Regions from separate parts of the Sphingobacterium sp. UBA7625 genome, predicted to be linked through region 2. Evidence: riboswitches for the same ligand, from Rfam matches in the RefSeq annotation. Region 2 holds a riboswitch; the other holds the start of a gene.
What was found. Region 2 has a riboswitch for S-adenosylmethionine ahead of B4G94_RS21440 (methylenetetrahydrofolate reductase). Riboswitches for the same ligand answer to the same signal wherever they lie in the genome.
Positions count from the first base shown of each region.

Region 1: it holds a riboswitch for S-adenosylmethionine, as region 2 does, so the genes downstream of both, B4G94_RS14640 (5-oxoprolinase) here and B4G94_RS21440 (methylenetetrahydrofolate reductase) in region 2, are expected to answer to the same signal.

Region 1 covers NZ_DLJD01000031.1:75,034-79,250, reverse strand. The annotation lists partial or broken gene B4G94_RS14650 (SusC/RagA family TonB-linked outer membrane protein) at 1-32, shown strand, start outside; gene B4G94_RS14645 (RagB/SusD family nutrient uptake outer membrane protein) at 38-1,555, shown strand; gene B4G94_RS14640 (5-oxoprolinase) at 1,654-1,917, opposite strand; SAM-I-IV-variant riboswitch at 1,984-2,077, opposite strand; gene B4G94_RS14635 (DUF3050 domain-containing protein) at 2,311-3,075, shown strand; gene B4G94_RS14630 (N-acetylmuramoyl-L-alanine amidase) at 3,135-4,217, opposite strand, start outside.
Region 2 covers NZ_DLJD01000051.1:296,385-300,601, forward strand. The annotation lists gene B4G94_RS21425 (30S ribosomal protein S16) at 1-154, shown strand, start outside; gene rimM (ribosome maturation factor RimM) at 384-908, shown strand; gene B4G94_RS21435 (hypothetical protein) at 1,170-2,021, shown strand; SAM riboswitch class I at 2,123-2,225, shown strand; gene B4G94_RS21440 (methylenetetrahydrofolate reductase) at 2,297-3,253, shown strand; gene B4G94_RS21445 (DUF2723 domain-containing protein) at 3,558-4,217, shown strand, end outside.

The sequences.
Region 1 (4,217 bases), on a different contig from region 2:
TTTATTCATTTGGTGTACAAGTTAACTTTTAAGTGCTATGAAAAAGAAATTTATAACAGCGTTGATGCTATCCGGTCTATTTTTTGGTTCCTGTAACAGTGCCTTGGACCTCAATCCTTTGGATCAGATTGCTTCGGACAACTATTTTAGCAAAAAATCGGATTTTGATAATGCATTAGCCGGTGTCTATGCATCGTTGCAGAGTGAAGCCTTCTCCTATGGGATGCCTTTTCGGGACTGCCTGACTGACAATGGCTACAATCAGTTCAACTCAGGTAGCGTTAATGAAATCGTAGGTGGGAATTTAAATCCGACCACAGGGGGCTACGAAACCGGTATTTATAACGATGCTTATGTGGGAATAGGACGTGCCAATCGCCTGATCGAGAAGCTTCAGGGTTATAACGGCTCCGATATGAACGATGCAGAGAAGAAAAATATGGAAGCCGAAGCCCGCTTTATCCGTGCTTTTGTTTATTTCCAATTGTACAGTATTTATGGTGAGGTGCCGCTTGTGCTGACTCCCCTCAGTCTGGAGGATCAGCGTCAGCCAAAGGAAAGTGCGGAGAATATTCTAAAACAGATTCGGGCTGATCTGGATTTTGGGATCGCCAACTTAGCGGCTAAACCTTATTTCAATAATGGGGGACATGCGACCGCAAGTTCAGCAAAAACCTTGAAAGCACGAGTTTTATTGTTTGCGGCTTACGGTGACAAAGGGGTGCCAGATTTAGCAATCTTGAAAGAGGTAAAGGACTTATGCACCGATGTCATGAAAGAGTATACCCTGAGTATGGCTTTTGAAAATGTCTTTCGCGATGCAACACAGAAGAACAATACCGAGATTATCTTTTCGGTCAATTTTCTGGCACCGAATAATACAGCCCCCTGGGACATGTACCTAGGCGACTGGATCGCTGCTTCACCTTTACAAAACCTCGTGGATACCTATGAATGCAAAGATGGTCTGCCTTTTGGTGAATCACCATTGACGGACCGGACCAATCCGTTTAAAGATAGGGATCCGCGATTGAGCAAAACAATTTTTGTGGATCATCCTGACTTTGGTGGTGGTAAGATCCATACACCGTCCAACCCGCGGCCTACAGGTTATGGGGTGCTGAAATTTCTGGATCCGGCCAACTTACCTTTTGGCTTTTCAACATTGAGCCAGCAGGATGCGGTTGTACTGCGGTTTGGGGAGGTGTTATTGATGTATGCCGAAGCACAAAATGAAATCGCCGGGCCAGATCAATCGGTTTACGATGCCATGAAAACCCTGAGGAGCCGCGTCCAGATGCCCGGGTTCCCTGCCCGTTATACCAAGGAAAAAATGCGCGAACGTATCCGCCACGAAAGAAGGGTAGAACTTGCTTTCGAAGGACTACGGCATTACGACCTGATCCGTTGGCATATCGCAGGCGAAGTACTCAATGCGGTCAAAGACAGTAAAGTGCCCTATCATTTTGAAGACAAATTTTACCGCTGGCCATTACCACAAACAGAAATTGAAAAGAGCGCAGGTGTGTTAATTCAGAATCCAAATTACAAATAATAAGATTATCGCCTTCTTTTGATCGGCAATTTCCTAAACCAACAACAGCAGCGCGCACGAAGTCCTTTCGATGCGCGCTGTTTTTTGTGCCGATGCGATTACTGTAAAGGGATCAAGACGTTCTGTTCCAAACGTACAGGCACCTGCTTTACTGAGGTAAAACCGTCTTCCTTGGAAATGATGTTGGAAAGATCCAGTCCTCTTTTGGAGAACGTACTGATCAAAGCAGTTCGAAAGGTTGCCTTGGCCGAACCCCAACCTTGTCCTAAGATGGTGTCGTTGTTGAGTTGTATCAGTTCGTCCGTAGAATAATAGTTGAATTTTTCCAGTAAGTGTTGGTAAAGATTTGTTGTTGTAGCCATACAATTTAAAAATTTAAAGGATTAAACCATAAACTGTATCCAGATCTTGGTGGGAAAATAAGCGTTGTGCAACGTTTATTTTGGTCGAAACCCGTATTAATTTACCACCGCGGTGCCTACACTCGGTTGGTATTGCATCATGCAATTCTGAATACTCTACAAATATAGTAGATTATTTTTTATAATAAAAAATATTTTTGTTTTTAACGGTAAATGAGCATTGACAAGAAGATTAGGACGATCAAATGTAGAGGCTGACTGTTGCCTGTGATTTAGTTAGCTGTTGTCTGTGATTTGGTTATGGAGCGGATAGCCGGAAGGGGAATTTATCATGTTACTGTAATCTCATTGAAAATACTTTAAAAAACAGCGATAAGACAATACTTTTGCGCCATGAATAGAATTGCGGAAATTAACGAATACATTGCTGCCGAACGCGAGGTATTATTGCAACACCCTTTATATCGTAAGATCAAAACGATCAAGCATCTACGTTCTTTTACAGAAGGGCATGTGTACGCTGTATGGGATTTTATGTCTTTACTAAAAGCTTTACAGATTAAACTGACCTGTACGACTTTACCTTGGTTTGCGAGCGAGCATCCATCGACACGCTATCTGATCAACGAGATTGTATTGGCTGAGGAATCTGACGAATACATTGATGGTCGTCGGTTGAGCCATTTTGAAATGTATCTGGACGCAATGAGTGAAATGGGGGCAGATCCACACCTGATCAATAAGTTTATCGCCCATGCCAAGAAATCCAAAAGTATTTTCGATGCCATTGCTTTGACCACCTTGGATAAACGGATTAAAGATTTTCTGAACTTTACTTTTGAACTGATCGAAGAGGGACAGGTACATAAAATTGCCGCAGCTTTTACATTCGGACGTGAGGATCTTATCCCAGGTATGTTTACCTCTATTTTGCAGGAGCTAAAAACCAACTTCCCAGAATCGAGCTTGGATAATTTTATCTATTATTTCCAACGTCATATTGATCTGGACGGTGATGAGCATGGTCCTTTGGCAATGCAGATGATCTCTGATCTAGCCAAAGAGGATGACGAGAAATGGGAAGAAATGAAAATAGTGAGTAAAGAGGCGCTTCAAAAGCGCATTGAGCTCTGGAATGCAATAGAAGACTCCCTATAGGGAATCTTCTATTGTTTGGAATCTTTGTAAAAAGAATTAACGGATAGTTTTACAAAAAACTATTCCGACAGAGACGTTTTTATTGCTTTGGCGAAAGCGCTGATAAATTGCGGGTCCAATGTGTCGGAAAATGTATTTATATTCCCCAAGCTGACAATGAGCGCAGGTATTTTTGCTCCCCGTAGGATAGCGTGACTATGGCTTTCAACTGGTTTCTGCGTACTCAATCCTTGATTTTTTAAATTTTGTGTGAGACGGAATGCGAATTCCCGACTTTGATCCTGTATCTTCGGGAGCTCAACGGCTTTTGGATAAAATAAGCCGATTGGCAGTTTTGTGTTTGCAGGATCGACATCGAAATGAATGGAAACCAAGGCATCGCCGGTAAATGCCGCGCGGTCTTTGAGCATCATAAATTCGTCTTTCGAATGGGTTAATACAACTTGAAAACCTTCTTTTTCAAGTTCATTTTGAATCATCTTACAAGCCTGTAACGTAAGATCTTTCTCTTTCAGGCCTTTGCTGTTGGTGGCGCCATTATCTTTGCCGCCATGTCCCGGATCCAGCACAATGGTCTTTACACCGTTTTTAACAGCAGTGAGCGCAGTGATTTTTTCTTTTGGGGGATTAATTAAAGAAAAAGAGACAATTAACACGAATATACAGGGAACAAACAGCAGATACTGATAACCTTTCGTGCGTGGCGATAGATTTCGCATCAACCTGTCGATGCGTTCTACCAATTCATTTTGGTTTTTTAAAATTCTACTTTGCATATAATCTAATTGTTGATGTTGTTGTGTCAGATTCAGCAGGAAGCTTGCATAATCGGTCTTTCCATAGCATTCGCCCACTGCACGGTCGACCTGAAACTCATGTAGGCGGTGCAGTTCTTTCCGAACCCAGTAAATGGCGGGGTTTATCCAGAAAAAGCAGCACATCAATTCGATGTATAATTTGTCGCAGGCATGCCCTTTCAAAATATGCTGTGCCTCATGGGCAAAGATGAGCTTGCCTTCATGACTTTCAATTGCGTTTTTATCCATCACGATGTAATGAAAGATCGAACAATTATTGAATTGATTAAACGGTTGAATCACTTTAATTCCCTGATGCACCTGAAAATCCATTTTCTTTAAGCG
Region 2 (4,217 bases):
ATCTAAAGCTGATGCTAAAAAAGCTGCTTTAGCTGCTGAGGCGAAGAAAAAAGAAGAAAAAGCTGCTGCTGTAGCTGCTAAAAATGCTCCTGTAGCAGAAGAACCTGCTGCTGAAGAGACTGAAGCTCCTGCATCAGAAGAAACTGAAGGTTAATTCTTTCATAAAGTATTCGAGAAAGCCGACTCAATCTTGAGCCGGCTTTTTTTAATAAACTTGTTTATGGGTTAAGATGTGATGCTGATTGCGCTGGTCCAAAATAGTGAGCGGGCCATACCATTATATCTTCATTCAAAAAAATGAAAATTAAACAGATGCTCAATATATAGCGAAGCTGATCAAAATAGCATCTCAATACTAATATCTCAAAACGCAATACTACCAAATGACTGTCGATCAAAGTTTTTATATAGGCTACATCAGCAAAACGAGAGGTCTTAAAGGCGAAATACAATTGTTTTTCGAATTTGAAGACTACGAAAGCCTGCATATGGATGTCGTTTTCCTGGAGGTCAACAAAAAGCTTGTGCCCTATTTTATCGATGCTATAAAACTGCAGAAAAATAGTACGGCCTACGTGACATTTGAAGATGTCGATCACATCGATAAGGCACAGGCACTTGTCCGCAAAAAGGTTTATCTGCCCAATGATAAAATGCCAGAACGTGATCCAGATGATTTTAGATATACGGATTTAATTGGCTTTTTGGTGATCGACGAAACTCATGGTGAACTGGGAGAAATTACGGATGTACAGGAATTTCCACAGCAATTCGTCGCTACAGTTGATATGAATGGTAAAGAATTGATGTTTCCGCTATCCGATGATTTAATCTTAGGAATAGATGGCGAAGAAGAGATTATTGAAGTTACATTGCCTGAAGGGCTAGTTGATCTCTATAAAGAATAAGAGAGGCGATCTTAGCTTAAATCCGTTGTCCAGATCGGGATTTAAGCGTATTGCTTGATTCGCGTAAATATTAACAAAGCAGGTTCAAATTCGTAAGCGAAGTTTTGAAACTGCTTTTGTTTCATTGGGTTAAGGTCACAAAAGTATTTGATTTTATTGGCGGAATTCACTTGTTGAAATGATCTGGTATATCTTACTTTGGGGGATTTTGAGTATATTGGTACTAAATAATCAATATATTGACCATATTAAATGATCGTTTTGAGACCATTATTGATCCTTATTTTAACGCTATTTTTGTCCTCCTGCGTTTTTCTGGGAAGGGATAAGGAGTTCCCTGACGGAAATTACCAGGTTATCTGCGGTTATACCAATGAGGTTTATTTAAAGGCTAAAGCCGATAATCCGCCAAATGTTGAGCCTGATGCCCGTTGTGATCATCCGCTTTATTATCGTTCCTTTCTTTCCCTTCAGGATAAAGAACATTTTGTCCTCGCCATAGACGATATCCTGTTGTATGGTAAATATGCATTTAACGGGAGTAAGCTTGAGCTTATAGATGCTACAAAGGGAAAACTATCCTTGGATATTATCCGGATGAAAAAGGATTTTGTGCAGTTGAAAGGTGATTTCTCTGCGTTTAATTCCGCTCATTTGCCAAATACCGAGCGACTGTACATCAATTTCGAATTGGACAAGACACCCATTCGGGAGCAGCCCAGTAAATTTGATAGCGGAATCAATCTTTGGCGTAATATTCCAACAAGAGCTGAGAATGACCAAGAGATAAAGAGCCGTGCATTGAATTTTTTAGATTATTCGATTGCCTATTTTCAGCACATTTCTAATTCTGGCGTTCATAATGATTACAAGATAGACGGAGTTGAGTCGCCGATTACCTATGCCCAAAATGGAATTGTATTAAAGGAATGGAAAGATGTTCCTGTCTCGTGGAAGGAGCTGTTTTACAATGAGGAAAATGCAATGGTCGCCTATAAATATTTGCTAGCTGGATTTAAGTATGGACAAAAGGAGAAGTATAGCGTGACGGGGTTGCTATTAATTACATTTTATTTGAAGAATTTGCGTAACTCACTATCAACTTTGGGATAAATTACATCGATAAAGCCGGGAGCAAGACAGCTTTATCGATGTAATTTATAGATTTTCGAAAAATATTTTTGTTGTTTGGTTTTTTAAAACGATATTAGCAACGCTTATAGAGAAAGGCCGAGGGACTAGACCCAGTGAAGCCTTAGCAACCTGTATTGTTCAAGGTGCTAAATTCTACCCTGCTCCATGTGGGAAAGATAAGTTACATGCAGATAGACATATCCTCGACTTGTGCGTTTCGATGTAAGCCAACCCAAACTTAAAACAGTTTTTTAATGAAGATTACCGATCATATCCAGAATGCTAAAGGAAAAACATTGTTTTCTTTTGAGCTATTGCCTCCTGCAAAGGGACAGGGCATCCAAAGTATTTTTAAAACAATGGATGAGCTGATGGAATTTAAACCGCCTTTTATAGATGTAACTTATCATCGTGAAGATTACATTTATAAGGAACATGCTGGCGGGTTATTGGAGCGAGTATCCTATCGCAAACGACCGGGCACAGTGGCGATATGTGCTGCTATCATGAATAAGTATAAGGTAGATGCAGTGCCGCATCTGATATGTGGTGGCTTTACCAAAGAGGAAACAGAAAATGCTTTGATTGACCTGAATTTCTTGGGTATCGACAATGTGTTGGTGCTGCGAGGTGATGCGCGCAAAGGAGATGCTGATTTTATTCCAACTGAAGGTGGTCACGCTTTTGCTACGGATCTATTGGAACAGGTCACGGATATGAATAAGGGGAAGTATCTCCACGAAGATATTATTACATCTGAAAAAACTGATTTTTGTATCGGAGTAGCCGGATATCCGGAGAAACATTTTGAATCACCTAATTTCAATACGGACTTTAAATACCTGAAACAAAAAGTCGATATGGGGGCGGAATTTATCGTGACGCAGATGTTCTTTAATGTAGAAAAATACAAGGAATTTGTGACCAAATGCCGCGACAACGGAATTCATGTGCCTATTATCCCGGGGCTCAAACCCTTGACGACAAAAAAACAGTTGGTCACATTGCCACGAATTTTCCATTTGGATATTCCGGAGGAATTGAGTGATGCAGTTGCATCATGTAAAACCAATGCTGATGTGAGGCAAGTAGGTGAAGAATGGCTTGTACAGCAATGTCAGGAACTGATCAAATTTGGTGCGCCAGTGTTGCATTTTTACACCATGAGTAATCCCGGCCCAACCAAAAAGATTGTTGAAAAATTAGTCTAAAAATATAAATAGAGCGAGGGAAGAGTCCCTCGCTTTTTTATTAAAACTATAGTAGAAATACGTCTATGTCTCTGTGAAACGAATTTCTGTCCATCCGATTGTCGCCTGTCGTGCATAGCGGGCGGATGTTGGCATCACTTCCCTTTAAAAAACTGTATTTCTCTTTTCATTATAGAAGCAGCGTCCTCAGAAAAATATTTTTATTAAATCATGATGTTAAATAGTGTTAATTAACATTTTTAAATCGAGATAACTCTTTAATTTAAAGTACTAAAAGGAATAAAGATTTATACCAATTGACCTTATGGCGTACAATAAATTAAATAATCTATTCGGTTTGACCTGTGGCCTTATTGCCACGCTTGTCTACATTGCTACCGTTGAAAAGACCGTAAGCTGGTGGGACTGTGGTGAATTTATTGCCTGTGCCTACAAACTTGAGGTGGCCCATCAGCCCGGTGCACCTTTATTTTTGCTTATTCAGAATGTTTTTTCCAATCTCGCACTCGGTAACGTCGGAAAGATAGCCTACTGGATGAATATTGGTTCGGCGATCTGTAGTGGTTTGACCGTGGTATTTCTGTTTTGGACAATCACTGCTATAGCCAAGAAAATTTTGAAGAAGCCACAGCAGCCTACTTTCTCCTACTACCTACAGCTTTTCGCTGCAGGGACAGTCGGGGCAATGGCTTTCAGCTTCAGTGATACATTTTGGTATTCCGCTGTGGAATCTGAAGTGTACGCGATGTCCTCGCTTTGTACGGCAGTGGTTTTCTGGGCAATTTTCAAATGGGAAGCGCGGGCAGATCAGCATGGAAGCGACCGCTGGTTGATTTTTATTGCTTTTGTCATGGGACTTTCGATCGGAGTGCACCTATTGAATCTGTTGGCTATTCCAGCCATAGCCATGGTGGTCTATTTTAAAAGGACTTCGCAAATTAATCTGAAAGGTGTTTTAACGGCA